Regions from separate parts of the Streptomyces sp. NPDC059256 genome, predicted to be linked through region 3. Evidence: riboswitches for the same ligand, from Rfam matches in the RefSeq annotation. Region 3 holds a riboswitch; each other region holds the start of a gene.

Region 1 (2,191 bases), on a different contig from region 3:
CCCGTGGGGCCGACCCGAAGGTCGATCCGTACGGGGCGAACAGGGCCGGTTCACGGGGTGTGTTCAGCCGGGACTGCGCGCTGAGAGGGAGTCCGCGCGGGGCGGAGCCGTCAGATGTCAGGCAGGTCGGACGATCCCTCGGATCGGCATCATGTAGATCGACTCCTCCCGCACTTCCACATGGTCGTCCACGCCCGGTTGCGGCGCGTGGATCATTCTGTCGCCGCCGATGGAGATGCCGACATGGCTGCTGTCGTCATAGAAGAAGACCAGGTCACCGGGGCGTAGCCCGCCCATGTCCACCTGCCGCCCGGCATGCGCCTGCTCCCGGGCTGTACGGGGGAGATCCACCCCGGCCGCTCTCCAGGCCGCCCGTGTCAGGCCCGAGCAGTCATAGGAACGCGGCCCCGTCGCACCCCGTACATAGGGCTTCCCCAACTGGGCCCGGACGAAGGCGAGCACCCCTTCGGCGAGAGCCGCGCCCCAGGGCGAGCCCGGATGCCTCTGGCGCTCCCGCTCCAGCCGTTTCAGTTCCGCTTCCTCCGCGGCCCGGGCCATCGCCGTGTGTCTGGCCTCCTCCTGGGTGATCCGCCATGCCTCGGCCGCCATCTCCTGCTCGACGGCCGCGAATCGGGCTCTGGCCTCGGCGTCCCCCCGCCACAGCACGGAGCGCGCCTGGATCAGCTTCGACTGCACCTGCTGCTTTCCCGTGCGGAGGAAGCTCGGTGAGCGGGGGAGCGAGGTGGGCCGACCCGCCTCGGACGGTGTTTCGGCGAATGCGGCTCGCTGCGTTCTCTCGGCGATTGGGCGGTGTTGGGTGCCGACCGCCGCCGCCTCCAGCGGCACTCTCCGACCGTCTTCGGCCGGTGCACCGCCCGGGGCCTTCGGCCGCTCGGTCGGAGCCGATGGCTTCGCGGGGTGCTGCTCCTCCGAGGATCCCAGGGCTCTGCCCGTCTGCCTGAGGCGTTCCGCGCGTCGGGCGTAGTCGGACCGCAACTCCTCGACCTCGCGGCGTTCTTCGGCGGCTGCCTGCTGCGCCGCTCCCCGCGGCGGCATCCCCGTACCGGCCTTCCGGTACAGGGCGCCGATCTTCTCTTGGACTTCCTCCACGGATGGCGTCCGGTCATCCGCCGCCTGTGCGTCCTGCGCCGGGAGGATTCCGACGGACGCCATGGCCGCCGTGGTGAGTCCCACGGCAGGTGAGGGTTTTACCTTGCGACTTCGGGCCTTGCGATGCGACACCAAGGGCCGGCATCTCCTTCTTCCGTAGGCCGCCTACCGGGTTAGCTGTCGGGTTCGGGCGGACGGAAGAGCCCTACGGGCCTGCGCACGAACAGGCCCGATTCACCCCGGTGATGCACGGTGGTTCCCCGGTTCCCGTCTCCCATGGGGGTGGAGACCGAATTCGGCGTGGCTGCCCGATCGGCGTGGGTCGCCGCAGTGGTGCGGGCTGCCTGAGCCAGCACGCTAGCCAAACCGTGTGGCTGCTGTGAAGATTGGTGTTCGATTTGTCCGATACATTTTCGTGACCTTTTCATTCGGTGCGCCGTCGAGCTCGGATGATTACCTTTCGCATCTGTACGAGTTCCATGTGTGACCGAACCTGGTCTTCTGTGGCATTTGCGCAGGCTGCCAGGCTCCGACCAGCGGCCGGATCAGGCCAGGGCACCCGCTGACGTGCTCGGGAGCGGTCCAGCCCGAACCGCCTCGGCTCCCGGGCGTTCGGCGAGCCCCTCGTTCCCCGGTCAGCCCGCTGGTTCCTCGGGACGCCCCTCGGTCAGCCCTTCAGCGTCCAGGGTCCACCAGCGGGTGATCTCCAACTCCTTGAGGAACGCCCGGTCATGACTGGCGACGATCAACGCGCCGCGATAGCCGGCCAGCGCCTGGGTGAGTTGGGTGACGCTGGCCAGGTCCAGGCTGTTCGTGGGCTCGTCGAGCATGAGCAACTGCGGAGCGGGGTCGGCCAGCAGGAGTGCGGCCAATGTGGCACGGAACCGCTCGCCCCCGGAGAGCGTTCCCACCCGCTGTTCGGCCCGAGCTCCCCGGAAGAGGAATCGAGCCAGTTGGGCCCGGATCTCGTTGTCGGTCGCGGTGGGGGCCAGCCGGGTCACGTTCTGCTCGATCGTACGGTCGTCGTCGAGGACGTCCAGGCGCTGCGGCAGATACCGCATCGGTACGCGTACGGACACCG
Region 2 (2,191 bases), on a different contig from region 3:
ACCCTGCTGAACCGCCTGGAACGCGCGGGCTACATCTCGCGTTCCCGCGAGCACAGCGACCGCCGCATCGTCACCCTGCGCGCCAGCGTCCAGTCGAAAGAGCTCGCCCGGTCCTTCTTCGAGTCCGTGAACGCACGACAGGACGCCATCCTGGCCGAGCACCCACCCGAGCTACTCGACCGACTCCAAGGCATCCTCGCCCAGCTGAGGGCCACCATGGACGCCGACCCTCGAACCGAGCACCCGGAGGGTTAGCAGCCCACGAGGGGCTGCCGGCACTTCAACGCCCCCACCACCGGCGCGGCCCACTCCCGCCACCGACCCATCGGCCCGCTCGACCGTCCGGGATTCAGACCACCTGCCGGCGCTGCCCGCCCATACCCGTTCCCACACCGCGCGACGGGCGGGACACCCCCACGAGCCGCCGCCCCTCCCCGCCGACAGGCGACTGACCGACGCCCGCAGAGCGACGTCGAGACTTCCTGCCGGATCGAGTCGGGCCACTGACACGCACCTGCTCGCCAGCCCCCGCCGCCACGACGCCACACCCGTACGACGCGAAGAATCTGCCCCATTAAGTCTGAATTGCCCTCTTAAGGGCTCTCGCCACACTGAATGGGCAAGCCCCGCAAAGGATCATCTCTATCAGGTAACGAGAAATTGCGTGACTTGGGTCACGCAGGGCAAAGAATTGATCTTTCCTAGCAACCCCACAACGCCTTCACAGAAGGAAAGTTGAGCATCCGGGCGAAATCCCAAAAGGGAGAGCTCCGAGGCAGGAAATGATCCAATAGCCATCCGAACGGAATTCGAGTCTTGTTCCATTCCCGTTCTCTCGTCTACGGTCATCCTCGAATCCGGACGGACCGCCGAATCCTGCCACCGTCCAATAAATCCCACTCACTCACGTATGGCAGGAGCGGGGGAACCAGGTAAGTCGCCGTCCAGCAATGGAACGGCTTGGGGTGAAGTCGCGCAGTGTGCGACCGGGCATCTCCAGCCCGAATCCGACAGCTCACCTCGCAGGCGACGGAGAGGAAATTCGCCATGCCTGCATTCGGTAAGCACCGCCGCCCGCAGAACAGTTCAATCGCCAAGGGCCTCATGGTCCTCGGGGCAAGCGGGGCCCTGCTCGCCATCCCCGCCCTGGGCACGGCCACCGCCCACGCGGCTCAGCCGACCAGCACCAAGGCCGCCCCGGCAGTCATCGCCCAGCAGCAGGTCAGCAAGCAGGTCACCGCCAAGACGTACTCCGTGGTCGCGGGTGACTCCCTCTCCCAGATCGCGGCGGACCACCAGCTGAGCGGCGGCTGGGAGAGCCTGTACGAGCAGAACCGCGAGGCCGTCGGCGACGATCCCTCGCTGATCCACCCCGGTCTCAAGCTCTCTCTTGGCAAGGTCGGCAGCAAGGCCCCGGAAAGCACTGCCAAGACGGCCACGATCGCTGCCGAGCCCGTGGCGTACAGCGCCCCGGCCGCGGCTGTGACCTACGCCAACAACCTCGACGGCTGGATCAAGGAATCCCTTGCCGTCATGGCCGAGCACGGCATTCCGGGAACCTACGAGGGAATTCACCGGAACATCATTCGTGAATCGTCGGGCAACCCTCTGGCGATCAACAACTGGGACTCCAACGCGATAGCCGGAACCCCTTCCAAGGGTCTCCTCCAGGTCATTGACCCGACGTTCCGCGCCTACCACGTTCCCGGAACTTCGACAAACAGCTATGACCCGGTCGCCAACATCACGGCCGCATGCAACTACGCAGCTGACCGATACGGTTCGATCGACAATGTCTTCGGGGCCTACTAGGTCGCCTATTGAGGCTTCATCAGCTCATTGAAGACTGCTCAGCTGAGGCCCTGGAATCCGTCTTGTCACGGGTTCCAGGGCCTCGCTGCGTTTCCCACGCCGACACCCACAGGACACGCATGCGCAGTCACCTGCCGGTGCAGGCAGGACGAGTTGGCCGCCGGGCAGTGGAGTCCGCAGTCCTCACCACCGCGCACCGTGGTCGAGGAGCCAGCGATCGCGGTGCTCATCACCGAGTTCCCTCGCCCGTGCCATCGCCGCACGAGGTACCGGCTCCCGGGCCAGTTCCGCGAGTGTGCTGCGCATCTGCTCGGCGAACCTCCGCCCGGCTTCGGTGAGACATCCGCCCGCCAACAGCGTCTCGTTGGCCTCCTTGGCG
Region 3 (2,191 bases):
GGTGCCGGCATGGAGAGGGACGAGGGATGACGAGGGATATGGAGAACCCCGGGCCGGCGCACTTGGGGGGAAGTGCACCGACCCGGGGTCGTTCGGGCCCCGGGGGAAGGGCCGAGGGGCGGCTCGACCGGGGGCGCAGGGTGTGGGGGCGATCGGCCAGGAGAAGGCGGCCGGCCCTACGACACCCGGCGAACTGCCGGGGCGGGCGTCAGGTCCGGTGCCGATCCCGGGGGGAGATGGATCGGCGCGGGACCCGGGCCCTCGTGCTCGGGGCTCCACCGAAGTGGTCCGAGCACAAGGCGCGGGTGGCCCGAAGGGGCTTCGGTCGGTCCGTACGACCTCGTGGGGGCTCGGTCGACGATCGGCCCGACCGGAAGTCAGCTCAGGGCGCTCCCGTTCCCGTCGGGGCTCAGCTCAGGTGGAGCTGCTGGCCCACGTAGATGACGTCGGCGTCGCTGATGACGTCCTTGTTGAGCTCGTAGAGCTTCTCCCAGCCGCCTTCGACCTGCTCGGCGTCCGCGATCTTGCTCAGGGTGTCGCCGGCCTTGACCTGGTACTCGCCGTCGCCCTTCTGGAAGCCCTTGGCCTTGGCGGGAGCCTCGGCGCGCTCGGAGCGGGTGGTGGGGACCTCGCCGCGCTGCGGCTGGGCCTGCTCCTGCTTGGGCTCGGCCTTGGGCGCCTGCTTCTTGGGCTCGGCCTTGGGCTGCGGGGCCTCGGCCGCGCCGCCACCGTACGGAGCGTTGGACAGGCCGACGCCACAGGACGGCCATGCGCCCTTGCCCTGGCCGTCGAGGACCTTCTCGGCGATCTCGATCTGCTGGGACTTGGACGCCTTGTCGGCGGTGGAGGCGTACTTCGTGCCGCCGAACGCCGCCCAGGTGGAGGCGGAGAACTGGAGGCCGCCGTAGTAGCCGTTGCCGGTGTTGATGGACCAGTTGCCGCCGGACTCGCACTGGGCGACCTTGTCCCACTCGGAAGCGGTGGCGGCGCTGGCGGATGTGGCGCCCATCAGCGGGGCGGCGACGGCGACACCGGTGACACCGGCGAGCGCCATGAGTCGGCTGGCCTTGCTGGGGCGGCGGTGCTTCGCCTTGCTGGAAAACAGCATGGAGTCTTCTCCTCACCGACGCCTACGAGGTGAGCTGTCGGGTTCGGGCCTAGTGAGTTGCCCGGCCGTGCGTCCTTGCGCACGGCTTCACCCCTAGCCGGTTCCCACCGTCGTCTCCAACGGCCTTCACCGGCACTTACCTTGGGTCCCCCGCTCCTGCCTTCGGCGCTCTGAGCGACGAGTTCTCCCCCCGACCGACGGCAGGATTCGGCGTGACGGTCGACGGTGCCCGCGGTGGCGAGCGGTTCAGACCGTAGGCATGACTCTCCCCGATGTTCAAAGTCGAACATCGGGGAGAAATCGCCCATCTCACCAAGGACACGGTTTGCATTTCCGCAGGTCAGCCGCGGAACGCAGGATTCCGGCGGGCCGGGTGAGCGAATTACAGCAAAGAGACGCTTGTCTCACTTCGTCAAAATGGGACAAACAATGACTAACAACCGCTACTTTGCGGCGAGATCGAGGCTCTGACCAGGGTGGATGAGATCGGGCTCGTCGCCGACCGTCTCCTTGTTGGCCTCGTAGAGCGCGGTCCAGCCACCGGGCAGCTCGTTCTTCTCGGCGATGGCCCAGAGGTTGTCGCCGGCCTGCACGGTGTACGAGCCGGGAGAGGCACTGGCCGTGCCGGGCTGCTCGGGGGTCGTGGCGCCCACGTCCGTGGTGCCGAGCTCCGAGCGGGCGCCCTCGCCCCGGGAGGGATGGGCGCTGTCGGTCTCCCGCGGCGTCGCGGCGTCGCCGACCGGCTCGGTCGGCGCGGCCGAGCCCGTCGATTCACCGGTGGCGGAAGCGGCGGGCTTGGACTCCGCCGATGCCTCGCCTCGGTGCTTGCCCGTGGCGCCGGCCGGCTGCGCCGGGCTGGACTGCGGCGACGCCTTCCCGGAACCGCTCGGGGTGCCCTTCGCCGGGGCCGGAGTCTTCGCCGGGGTCTTGGCGGGAGTGGTGCCGGTCGAAGCGGACGGCTTCGGGATCTCCGTGGGCTCCGCCGAGGGCTTCGGCTCCCCTGCGGGCTTCGCCGGAGCGGTGGCGGCCTCGGTGGGGTCGAGGGCCACCTCGACCCCGGCGAGGGTCGCGCACGCCCTCCAG
Region 4 (2,191 bases), on a different contig from region 3:
CGAGTCGGAGCCCGGCCGCGGTGGGAAAGGGAAGCATCGCCATGGCAGATCACCAGGAAGCATCCGTCACTCTGCCGAGCGATCCCGCCTCGGTGTCGGTGGCGCGAAAGTTCGCCATCGACATCGTGACCGAGTGGGGCCTGCCGGCACGGAGCGGCGAAGTGGACACCGTCCGGCTGATCGTCTCGGAGCTGACGACCAACGCCGTGCAGCACACCTTCGGCCAGTCGCCCACCTTCACGCTGGAACTGAGGTTGGCGCGGGAAGAGGAGCTGATGGTGGGGGTGACGGACAGTCATCCGCGCTGGCCGCAACGGCTTCCCGCCGCCGTACGGCAGGACAACGGCCGAGGCATGGTGATCGTGCGCACCCTCATCGCGGAGTTCGGCGGAAAGCTGCACGTCACTCCGACGGACGAGGGGGGCAAGACGGTGTGGGTCGCCCTTCCTTGGACCGCCTCGGTGCCCGGTTGACGTCGACCGCGCGATGAGGACGGCTCGGTTGCGTGGGGTCCGCCGGACTCGGTGTCCGGTGCCGGTGTCCGGTGCCGGCGTCCGCTTCCAGCCGTTGACCTGACAGAGCTCCGCGCCGACCGCCGGGGGCCACACCCGGGGCCGGCGCGGATCGAGTACCAGGACTCAGCGCGGGATCGTCACCCCACGCGGCCGTACTTGACGCTCTTGGACCAGATCTTGTCCAACTTCACCCAGGACCCCGTCTTGGGGGAGTGCCAGATCTTTCCCTTACCGGCATAGATGCCCACGTGGTAGACGTTCCGGCCGGAGTAGAAGAACACCAGGTCGCCGGCCTGGCGCGCGGACGCGGAGATGCGGCGCGTCTTGTTGTACTGCTGCTGTGCGGTACGGGGGAGCTTCTTGCCGGCCTTCTTGTACGAGTAGAGCGTCAGCCCCGAGCAGTCGAAACGGGACGGTCCTACTGCGCCGTACTTGTAAGGGGCGCCCTTCTTGGATGCCGCCACCTTCAGTGCCTTGCCCGCGTGGCTCGACGCGGCGTGTGCCTCGGGTGTGCCGCCCGGTACGAGCAGCGACCCTCCGAGAGCGGCGAGGGTGAGAGCGGATACCGCTCCCGCCCGACCCAGCAGGAACGGGACGTTGTTCTGCGCACTCATGCGCGACCCTTCGTCAGCCGCCTGTGAAGGATGACCTGTCGGGTTCGGGCGGACGAAGGTGCCCGGCCGCTTGCGCGGCTTCACCCCAAGGAACGTCCGGAATTTCCGGGCGCCCCGTACTGCTTGGGTCCTCCACTCCTGCCGAAGCACTCCTGTCGACCAGTCGCCCCGGCGGCGGCAGGACTCGGCGTCCGCCCGGGCTGCCCCGCCGAGGTGACGGGGGCTTGTCGTCCCAGGGATCTTGACCCACGGCCTGTCAAATTGCCGAGCGGAAACGGCGATATGTGAGTTTTCACACCATTGGTCTGATCGGGTGGACATGCTCGCCGCGCGATCGGCCCTCGACAGGTGAGGATGCCCGTACCAGCACCGGAATAAGGCATTCCGTTCGACGCGTCATCCTTGTGCGCAACTCGACCGTAGCTGCTGGCTCTCATGCGCGTACTTCAAATGGGGTAGCTCAACCACTACTCCTTTGGCGGTTGACGGTCTGGGCGGAGTTCGTTCCGGCCCGTCGTCAGGGGTCGTTAGGAGTTACGGAAGGGGGCAAAGTCACTCGAAGTGATCTGCGTTCGCCGTCGAGGACGCGCAGCGCGCGGGCGAGCGTCTGCACATGGACGTCACTCTCGCCCCTTTGGTGCATCACGGTCAGCGCGTCCTTGAGGGCGACGGCCCCGGAGACCAGTGCCTGCGCGGCACGCAGCGCCCCATAGGTATGGGTGGAACGGGCGGGGTTGATGCGTCCGACCTGATCCACGACGGCGAGGTAGGCGTCGATGAACTGGCCCTCGGCGCGGGTGAGGGCGGGCAGCGGAGGTAGTTCCGGAACCATCGTGGTCACCGGCTTCCGGGCCCGGACGGGGTGGCTCCGCGATTCATGATGACGTGGTCGACGAATCCGTACTCCTGGGCGGCGGTCGCGGTGAAGAAGGCGTCCCGTTCCAGATCCTCTGCGACCCGTGCCGGCTCCCGGCCGGTGTGGCGCGCCATCAGTGCGGTCAACTGCGACTGCTGCCGCAGGAGTTCCTTCGCCTGGATGTCGAGGTCCGAGAACTGGCCGTG

Evidence for each region. A riboswitch is a leader RNA that binds a small molecule or an ion and turns the genes downstream of it on or off. The one in region 3 is predicted to bind cyclic di-AMP.
Region 1: it holds a riboswitch for cyclic di-AMP, as region 3 does, so the genes downstream of both, ACFXJL_RS04250 (C40 family peptidase) here and ACFXJL_RS13400 (transglycosylase family protein) in region 3, are expected to answer to the same signal.
Region 2: it holds a riboswitch for cyclic di-AMP, as region 3 does, so the genes downstream of both, ACFXJL_RS25015 (transglycosylase SLT domain-containing protein) here and ACFXJL_RS13400 (transglycosylase family protein) in region 3, are expected to answer to the same signal.
Region 4: it holds a riboswitch for cyclic di-AMP, as region 3 does, so the genes downstream of both, ACFXJL_RS21465 (C40 family peptidase) here and ACFXJL_RS13400 (transglycosylase family protein) in region 3, are expected to answer to the same signal.

What each region holds. Positions count from the first base shown of each region.
Region 1 is NZ_JBHYZO010000001.1:987,348-989,538, reverse strand. It holds gene ACFXJL_RS04250 (C40 family peptidase) at 118-1,194, opposite strand; cyclic di-AMP (ydaO/yuaA leader) riboswitch at 1,257-1,421, opposite strand; gene ACFXJL_RS04245 (ABC-F family ATP-binding cassette domain-containing protein) at 1,746-2,191, opposite strand, start outside.
Region 2 is NZ_JBHYZO010000013.1:132,653-134,843, forward strand. It holds gene ACFXJL_RS25010 (MarR family transcriptional regulator) at 1-255, shown strand, start outside; cyclic di-AMP (ydaO/yuaA leader) riboswitch at 888-1,044, shown strand; gene ACFXJL_RS25015 (transglycosylase SLT domain-containing protein) at 1,048-1,812, shown strand; gene ACFXJL_RS25020 (HEXXH motif domain-containing protein) at 1,996-2,191, opposite strand, start outside.
Region 3 is NZ_JBHYZO010000004.1:438,267-440,457, reverse strand. It holds gene ACFXJL_RS13400 (transglycosylase family protein) at 410-1,108, opposite strand; cyclic di-AMP (ydaO/yuaA leader) riboswitch at 1,113-1,286, opposite strand; gene ACFXJL_RS13395 (transglycosylase family protein) at 1,552-2,191, opposite strand, start outside.
Region 4 is NZ_JBHYZO010000009.1:176,317-178,507, forward strand. It holds gene ACFXJL_RS21460 (ATP-binding protein) at 42-473, shown strand; gene ACFXJL_RS21465 (C40 family peptidase) at 653-1,129, opposite strand; cyclic di-AMP (ydaO/yuaA leader) riboswitch at 1,133-1,288, opposite strand; gene ACFXJL_RS21470 (hypothetical protein) at 1,647-1,961, opposite strand; gene ACFXJL_RS21475 (ATP-dependent Clp protease proteolytic subunit) at 1,967-2,191, opposite strand, start outside.